DNA from 4 places in the Endozoicomonas lisbonensis genome. Region 3 is predicted to be linked to each of the others. Evidence: predicted binding sites of a transcription regulator. Region 3 holds the regulator's gene; each other region holds the start of a gene.
What was found. Region 3 encodes FNR, which switches genes on or off when oxygen is low (the NO sensors DNR and NnrR bind a similar motif). Its sites were predicted from a motif close to TTGATNTANATCAA; they were not measured.
Positions count from the first base shown of each region.

Region 1: V5J35_RS00935 (sulfatase family protein) is a predicted target of FNR. The motif match lies at 1,623-1,636, and genes of this name have one in related genera.
Region 2: V5J35_RS20295 (DMSO/selenate family reductase complex A subunit) is a predicted target of FNR. The motif match lies at 1,511-1,524, and genes of this name have one in related genera.
Region 4: V5J35_RS10550 (sulfatase family protein) is a predicted target of FNR. The motif match lies at 1,472-1,485, and genes of this name have one in related genera.

Region 1 covers NZ_JBEWTB010000001.1:265,356-267,564, forward strand. The annotation lists gene V5J35_RS00935 (sulfatase family protein) at 1-1,454, opposite strand, end outside; gene V5J35_RS00940 (hypothetical protein) at 2,043-2,209, shown strand, end outside.
Region 2 covers NZ_JBEWTB010000002.1:4,249,368-4,251,576, reverse strand. The annotation lists gene V5J35_RS20295 (DMSO/selenate family reductase complex A subunit) at 1-1,367, opposite strand, end outside; gene moeA (molybdopterin molybdotransferase MoeA) at 1,708-2,209, opposite strand, start outside.
Region 3 covers NZ_JBEWTB010000002.1:3,816,853-3,819,061, forward strand. The annotation lists gene V5J35_RS18140 (hypothetical protein) at 1-207, opposite strand, end outside; gene V5J35_RS18145 (adenine phosphoribosyltransferase) at 334-876, opposite strand; gene fnr (fumarate/nitrate reduction transcriptional regulator Fnr) at 981-1,739, opposite strand; gene hemN (oxygen-independent coproporphyrinogen III oxidase) at 2,060-2,209, opposite strand, start outside.
Region 4 covers NZ_JBEWTB010000002.1:2,121,868-2,124,076, forward strand. The annotation lists gene V5J35_RS10550 (sulfatase family protein) at 1-1,394, opposite strand, end outside; gene V5J35_RS10555 (MFS transporter) at 1,609-2,209, opposite strand, start outside.

The sequences.
Region 1 (2,209 bases), on a different contig from region 3:
TTATCGTAATCAAAGTTTCGGTTCGTAGGTCTGTGGCTGAGCCTGTTGACCGGCAGACTGGCCTCCCAGGCATCAAACTTATCCTTGAGCTTCTGAGCTTTCTCTGGCTCCCTGCCGACAAGGTCATCCCACTCACCCGGATCTTCCGCCATATTGAACAGACGGATGGTTCGAGGACCATGTGAACGGTTAAAAGTGAGCTTCCAGTCGCCATCGCGAATGGCGTACTCTTCGTTACGACGCCAGTATAATGTCTCGTGAGGGATGGCATCCGCAGGCTTTTCACCGCGAAGATAAGGCAGCAGGTTGGTGCCATCAAACGGGAACATGCCTGTATTGGTGCCTTCAAACAGGGAGGCGATGGTTGGAACGATATCCAGCGCGCTTACCATTGGCTCATACTTCAGGCCAGCCGGAATGACGCCAGGCCATTGCATGACAAACGGTACACGAATACCTCCTTCATAATTAGTGCCTTTAAAGCCATTGAAGGGACCGGGGCTGGACATAGTGGTCTCGTTGCGCTTTTTGCGACGTGGCTGGGCAAAGCCCTGACCGGCAGGAGTACCATTGTCACTCATGAAAACAATCAGGGTATTGTCGTAAACACCCTGTTCTTTCAGGGTATCCATGACTTGACCAATGCTGTCGTCCAGCGCGAGGACCATTCCGGCAAAGTGCCGGCGTTCTTCACCAGCAACACCTTCCTTCACTGGCAGGTCTTTCAGTCGCTCAACATAAGATTCCGGCACCTGCCATGGGTGATGGACAGCCAGGTGGGCAAGATACAGGAAAAACGACCTGTCTTTTTTAACAGAGCGCTCAATAAAGCCAACGGCTTCATCAGTGAACATCTCAGTCAGGTAGCCGTTCTGCTCCTGAATGGGAGGAACCACTTCGTCATCACGATAGATAGGAGCCAGCAGTAGTTTACCTGTGTCTACGGTCTGGGAACGGAAGTAGTCATGAGAGCCTCCCAGAAAGCCATAAAAAAAGTCAGCGCCACGCTCATTCGGCTTACCTGTCGGGTCGCCAAGGTGCCACTTTCCAATGACAGCTGTCGCATACCCCTGGTCTTTCACTATTTCCATCGCCAGCGGCTGGTCACGGGGAATATGGTTTTCGCTGGAATTGCCATAAATGCCCATTCTCTGCTGATAGACACCGGTCAGCATACCGGAACGGGATGGAGCACAAACAGACTCGGAAACATAAGCCTGAGGAAAGTGCGCCCCATTGGCTGCCAGTTTGTCAATATTCGGTGTCTTAATATCGTCAAAGCCGTGGTAGCCGACATCTCCCCAGCCCATATCGTCGGTAAAGATGATGACAATATTAGGCTGCTGTTGAAGTTCTGCGGGTCGTGGTGCCGGAACCGGGCCTGCAGAGGCGCTGCACGCCAAAGCTGAAAATGTCAGCCCTAAGGCAGCTTTTTTTAAAGACGGCAAAGTCATCAGGTTGTCGTGCCCTTTTACTGTAAAAAGTAGGACCACTTCCACTACAGGCGACAGTCATTCTAGTTATCGCTGATAGATCAATGATAGGAAGTTGAGTTCATAAGTGTAAAAACTGCGCACTCTATATGGATCAAACTGAGAAAAAAACACCAAAGAATTGTTTCTATGATACAAGTCAGTAATCTGCCCAAATCATTCAATGTTCGTGCGCTCAACAGGCCTGTTTAATTGTAATGTTGTTTAAATGCACAAATAGCTGATACAAGCAGATACAGAGTTGTGAAACGTTTACCATTTACAACAGGCTGAATTAGACAGCAGGAAACTGGCAAAGAATGACACAAGTCAAACATTGGCAGCTTTTTTCAGGTCTTTTTTAGTGTTCAATTTTGCGAAAAGCCGTGACTTTAGGGTTCTGTAGCCATTTTTAACGAAAATAAATGTACTTACTCGATATTGACGATAAAGGTCGAAACGTTTATCTTTCACGCTGTTCAAATAATTTGCTGCCCGTATGAAACCGTGTAGGTAATGCAGCTCTTTTATATTCCAGCGGTAACGGATAAGGATTAGCGGAAAAATCATATGAAAAAGCTACTACTTCCTCTTGTATTTGGCTCAGTTGCATTACCTGTTACGGCACTGGAGAAACAAGTTGTTGAAGCCTGGGAAGAAAGTTTGAATCTTCCTGAGATCAGTGCGGATGTTTTTGATAGCTACAATATGTCTGCTAACAATGCACGTAATGCACG
Region 2 (2,209 bases), 430 kb from region 3:
TTGTTGGTCATTTCATGAGCACGGACAATGGCGTCGGTCCAGCCAAAGAAAGGAATGGATGCTTTTACCGGGTTCGTTCCGGTTGGCAGCACGGGCACCGGATAACCATAATTCGCTGGCATATCTCCGGTATGCGTTCCTGGCAGACCAATATTACCCGTCAGAATTGGCAGCATTACAATAGACCGGGATGTCTGCTCACCATTAGCCTGACGCTGGATACCCGTACCCTGAACAATGTAAGCAGGTTTGGCAGAACCGATTTCACGAGCCAGCTGAATAATCTTTTGGGCGGGAATACTGGTCAGGCGGGAAGCCCACTCCGGCGTTTTTTCAATACCGTCCGGCCCCTGTCCGAGGATATGAGCTTTATAGTGACCATTTTCTGGCGCACTGTCTGGCAGTGTCTTTGCATCATACCCCTGACAGTACTGATCCAGAAATGCCTGATCCACCAGCTTCTCAGTAATCAGCACATGGGCAATACCTTCAACCAGTGCCGCATCCGTTCCCGGGCGAATAGGAATCCATTCATCTTCCTTGCCCAGCATGGTATCGGTGTAGCGAGGATCAATAATGATGGTACGAACCCCTCTCTTGCGTACTGCAAGACTGTGTTCGTATATCTCACCGCCACCACTCATGCGGGTTTCAGCCGGGTTGTAGCCGAACATCACCAGCAGTTCAGCTTTTTCAATTTCCGAGGTGTAACTACCATTGGCAGCTGCTTTAATATCACCATAAGTGAATGGCAGGGCAAACTGAATCTGTCCCCAGCTGTAGTTACCATAATAATTCAGGTATCCACCCAGCATATTCATCAGGCGATGCAGGGCATGCTGACCGTCAGTACGATAGCCCTGGGTTCCGGTACCATAAGTGAAAAAAATGGAATCATTGCCATAAGCGTCAATGATATGCTTCATTTTGTCAGCCAGCAGATCCAGTGCCTCATCCCAGCTGATGCGCTCAAAACGGCCTTCCCCACGCTCACCGATACGTTTCATCGGGTATTTCAGGCGATCAGGATTATAAACGCGGTGCTTGATGGACCGGCCTCGCAGACAGGCACGAATCTGGTGCTGTCCAAAGGTTTTATCATCGCCACGGTTATCGGACTCAACCTGGGTAATCACACCATCAGTGGTATGAACCCGCAGAGCACAACGGCTGCCACAGTTCACCATGCAGGCGGACCATGTGGTTTTGGTTTCAGTTTTTTTTGTGTCAGCAGAAGCGGTTTTGGCAACAGACTTTAATGGCAGTCCTGCGCTGGCTACAGCAGCTCCTCCTACCAGAGAGCCCCACTTCATAAAGTTTCGCCGTTTCATAGGCGACAGGATTGTTTTATCAAGCCAGTTTTTCATTGAGTGTTCCGGTCAGCTTGGTTTGACCTGAGTGACAAACTCCTTAAAGGTGATGTTTTTTGTTGATTAAGTACATGCCGCGGGAGCTTGCGAGTCAGGATTCAGGCAGCGTGGATATTACCGGCAAGTTTTGGAAGAGGGGATTGATTTGAATCAATTATTTTTGACTATTTTTTGTGCTAGCAGATATCAGACACACTGACTATGCGACCACTTACCAATACAGATGCGACATCCACTTGCAGAATAAAGCCTGTCCCTGATGCAGAGACAGATGCGAATGATTCGGATTTGTAGCCGCCTGTACAGAAGACGGCGACATTTCAACTTAATGGGTGTATCAGTTCATCAATAGCTGATTGAACAACTGAACCGTTACCTGCTCACCCTCTGCCACATCCCCCTGCTGCTCAGGCAGAACGATATAGCAGTTGGCCAGGCTCATTGAACGCATCACTCCCGATCCCTGACTGCCCGTTGTTACCACTTCCATCTGTCCACTGCCACTGGTTGACAGAATACCGCGCTGAAACTCCCTCCGCCCCGGTCTCTTCTTCAGCGGTGTTTTGCACACTGCCTGAATGGTTTGCGGCTCAACAGACCGGGCGCCCATCAAATGCAGAAGGGCAGGCGTTGCCAGCTGTTGAAACGTTACCGTGGCAGAAACCGGATTGCCCGGCAAACCAACAAACCAGCTGCCCGGCAATCGTCCAAAAGCAAAAGGCTTACCGGGCTTGATCGCCAGTTTCCAGAACGACATTTCACCCATTTCCTGCAGAATATCTTTGACAAAATCCGCGTCGCCCACGGAAACGCCCCCCGAAGTGATTACGACATCCGCC
Region 3 (2,209 bases):
AAAGTCCCAGATATTTCGGTGCATACGGGGAGAGATATGATAAATCCCCAGAGCCCGATGATGGTCCTGTTTGATATGAAATCCCAGCTCTGATTCTCTGGCCGCTGTTCCCAGCAACAGGTTCTCGGCGGTTGGGCTCCACATTTTGAGATGCTTCAGGGTGGGACGGACAACATAATGGCGCAACTCCTTTGCACAAATTCCCATGCCTTGATCCTTCATGAGGTTGAATACTCGTTTTATCGTATCACTGGCTTAATACTGAAGCATCTGCCATTTTGACAATAATCTGTAAGTACAGAGAGAAGCTGCTGATTCTCTCTGCAACAGAATCTATTCCCCTTCAAAGGCGCACAACGAAAAGGTGGGAACGCCTGCATTTTGCAAACGACGGGAGCCGCCAAGGTCAGGCAGGTCCATAATCGCTGCCGCTTCAATGGTTTTTGCGCCCAGTTTTTCAATCAGCTGAACCGCTGCCAGCAGAGTTCCGCCGGTTGCGATCAGGTCGTCAACCAGTAAGACCCGGTCGCCTTTGTGCAAACTGTCGGCATGAACTTCCAGACTGGCAGTGCCATACTCCAGGTCGTATTCTACCGAGATGGTTTTGGCGGGCAGTTTACCTTTTTTACGAAACAGGACCAGGGGCTTGTTGAGTACATAGGAAAGGTTGGAGCCGATCAGAAAGCCCCGGGCATCCATTGCACCAATATGGCTGAAATCCAGCTCCATGTAACGGTGGATAAAGCTGTCCATCACGCCACGCCAGGCTTTGGGGTTTTCAAATATGGTGGAAACATCCCGGAACAGGATGCCTGGCTTGGGCCAGTCGGGAACAGTGCGAATCTGGGACTTGAGATAAAAATCGTCGATGATCATTGAGTGGCAACCATATGCTGTGAAAGTGCCGATCATGGCTTGGGGAAAACCACTGCCGTACGGAGCCATCGGACTGTACGGCAGTGTGAACAGGTTACATCAAATCAGTTTGCTGCAATGATCTGTTCAATATCAGCGGCTTTCCCGCCAGCCAGAGAGCATAGTTGAACTGCGTCACGAATTTCAATTTCCTTACCAACAGCCGAAATCAGGCCGTTTTTCTGGAAACGAGTGAAAACACGGCTAACCGTCTCTACTGCCAGACCCAGATAGTTGCCCATCTCATTACGGGACATGGACAGTCTGAAAGACTGGGACGAGAAACCACGACGACGGAAGCGGCTGGCAAGATTGATCAGGAACGTAGCGATACGCTCGTCTGCATTCTTCTTGGACAGCAGCATCATCATTTGCTGGTCTTCCCTGATCTTTTTGCTCATCAGGCGCATCAGGTGACGACGCAGCTCCGGGAAGTCGTCAGACAACATTTCCAGCTGCTCAAACGGAATCTCACACACCATGGTGGTTTCCATGGCCTGGGCGGATACCGGATACACGTCGGTGTCCATACCACTCAGACCGAGAATTTCGCTTGGCAGGTAGAAGGCAGTAATCTGTTCTTCACCTTCGTTAGTCGCGGTGTAGGTTTTGATAGCCCCGGAACGCACAGCGTATACGCTGTCGAACGGGTCTCCTTCCAGAAACAGGTGCTCGCCTTTTTTCAGCGGGCGGCCGCGTTTTATGATTCGATCCAGATTGTCGATGTCTTTCACACTCAACGCCAGCGGCAGGCACAGAGAGCTGAGACTGCAATCCCTGCAGGCCACATGGCTTGGTTGTCGGACGTTGGGCTTAGACGTCATTGAGTGCCCTCAAGGTCTTAAATGCAAAACGCTGACTATTTTATGGAAAATATTTAGAAAGTGTAAGTGCGGTGTTGACTTACGAATGTTGATATTGATCGTTTTTTAAACTTAATTCGGTAAGTCGCATTATATTGCGGTTAATAGCTAGCTGTATTGGTGAATGCTTTGTCATTTTTCGGGGTTTAGGGCAGGGTATGTGCGATTATTTTTGTGCAGTGATCTGTAGGTCGCAGGTGTTTTTTATTGTTGCTGATTTATTGAGGCACTGCATGGATCAGAGGTTACTAACCTCTGATCCATGCATAACGTTAACCAGACTAAATAACTTTAGAAAAGAACTTCATATTCTTTTGCTCCTGATAATATCGGTCAAACATCATGCAGATATTTCGTATCAGCAGTTTGCCTGCCGGTGTTACTTCCAGGATTTCGGGGGTTATGGTAATCAGACCATCCTGTTCCAATGG
Region 4 (2,209 bases), 1.7 Mb from region 3:
TTATCACGAACCGCCAGCATAGGCAGAACCGGATCATTGTGGTCTTTCATCCACTGTTCCAGACGGTCTCTGTACTCATTTACGACATCCTGATATTCCGGGTGATCAACCAGGTTGTTCAGGCTGCCCGGGTCTTTTTCCAGGTCGTAGAACTCTTCAACAACCCGCTCACGGAACATCGTTACACGGTCGTGCAGTGCTTCATCATCGCTGTCGAGCATGGCGTTGATGATTTCACCTTCATTGGAGTTCCTGTAGTTAGCACCTTCACGGCTCCACGGGTTAAAGATGTAACCGTACTTCTCACTCTGAACCGCACGCATTGGCGTTGCAGGGCCGCCAATCTTGTAATCGATCTGTGTGTATACATACTCCCGGTTTTCCTGACTTTCACCACGCAACAGCGGAAGGATGGTTTCACCGTCAAAGCTGGCATCAACCTCAATACCGGTCGCATCCAGGATCGTTGGGAAAATATCGACCGTAGAAATAAAGTTCTTGTCGTCTACATGGCTGGCTTTCAGGTCACCGTTCGGCCAGTTAACAAAGAAATGTGTCCGGCTACTGAACATATAGGTGTTTGCCTTGGCAAACGGGAAAGCTGAGCCGTTGTCTGACAGGAAAATCACCATGGTGTCGTCAGCCACACCTTTTTCATCCAGAGCTTCGATGACCCGGCCAAAGGTATCGTCAAGGCGGCGTACAGAGTTGTAATAATGACTCAGTTCAACACGGGTTTGTGGCAGATCTGGCAGGTATTCAGGAACAATGACTTCATCGGTAGAAAACAGCTTTGATGGCTTGGCAATATCGCCATTTCGCATCGGGTTTTCCGGGTCATGGAATGCTCTGTGAGGATCGTGAGAGTTCACCATCAGGTAAAATGGCTGACCGTTCTTCTTGCTTTCGGCAATAAAGTCTTTGGTGAACTGGTAGTACAGTTCAGGGTCACGACCTGCGCCCAGCTCACGGTAATCCTGAACAAAGTTCCACTGATAATCCATGTCAGGTGTTGAGTGGGACACCTTTCCCAGCACACCGGTACGGTAACCATTATCAGACAGTGTTCCCATAACGGTAGGAATGGACTGGTCTTTCAGGTTCATAAAACCCATCATGCCACTGCTGATACCATACAGGCCGGTGGCCATGATGGAGCGGCTGGGCATACAGATCGATGTGTTGGAATGCGCATGCATAAACTGCACACCCTGTGCCGCATATTTGTCCATATTCGGCGTCAGGTCAGGCAACCCTTCAGTGAACAGGCTGAATACTTCATAGCCCAGATCATCTGCTGTAAACAGAACCACATTGGTTGGTGCTGTTTCTGCAGCCGCTATGTTGGCAGAACATGCAGCCGCAGCCGCCAGTGCCAGAAGTGTCTTCCTCATTACCCGTTGCCCCTGAATTTTTCGTGCGAAATGTTTCTAACGGCGCGGAATATAATGCAGGTAAGAGCAAACTCTATGTGACACAAATCAAATGTTCACAGGTTAAAACAGGCAGGAAAGACTATGTAACAATTTCCGACAACGCAGCAATAATAAGCAAAGTTTTGTACAGGTTTTCACCATGAAAATTCAGCTTATGTAAATTCAGCAGCAATCAGCATTCAACCAGATTAACAACAGCAATCGCTACACATAACAGAATAAACAACCCTCCCAGCAACCAGAGCCAGCCCATCGACATAAACAGACTACCGGGTAACATGCTGCTGAACGCTCCTCCCAGATAATAGCTGGTCAGATACACCCCGTTCACAACCCGGCGGTGCTCAGCAACATGCTGGTTAAGATACGCCGACAATCCACTGTGCAGCATAAAAACAGCGCCACAGATAATCGCCACCGCCACAAGGCACGACCCGTAGTAATCCACCACCAGAATCATCATCCCCAGCAACAGCGAGAACAGCGTCAGTCGAAACAGGAACCGGTCATTACCCGCACAGCGCCTCGCCTTAGGCGTCAGCATTGAACTGATAATGGCGCAGATATAACCCGTGTAAAGAGTGGCAATCTGCGCTGCCGACATCTCAGGATGCCGTGAGCGCATGTGAAAAGGCAGGTAATTCAGGACAGAAGCCAGACAGCAGATAGCCGCAAATATAAGAAACACACACGCCCAGACATCCTTGCGTCCCAGCACTTCGGCTAAAGCCGTTTTCAGCTGAATATGTTCAGGATTGCCAGAGATTCGATCC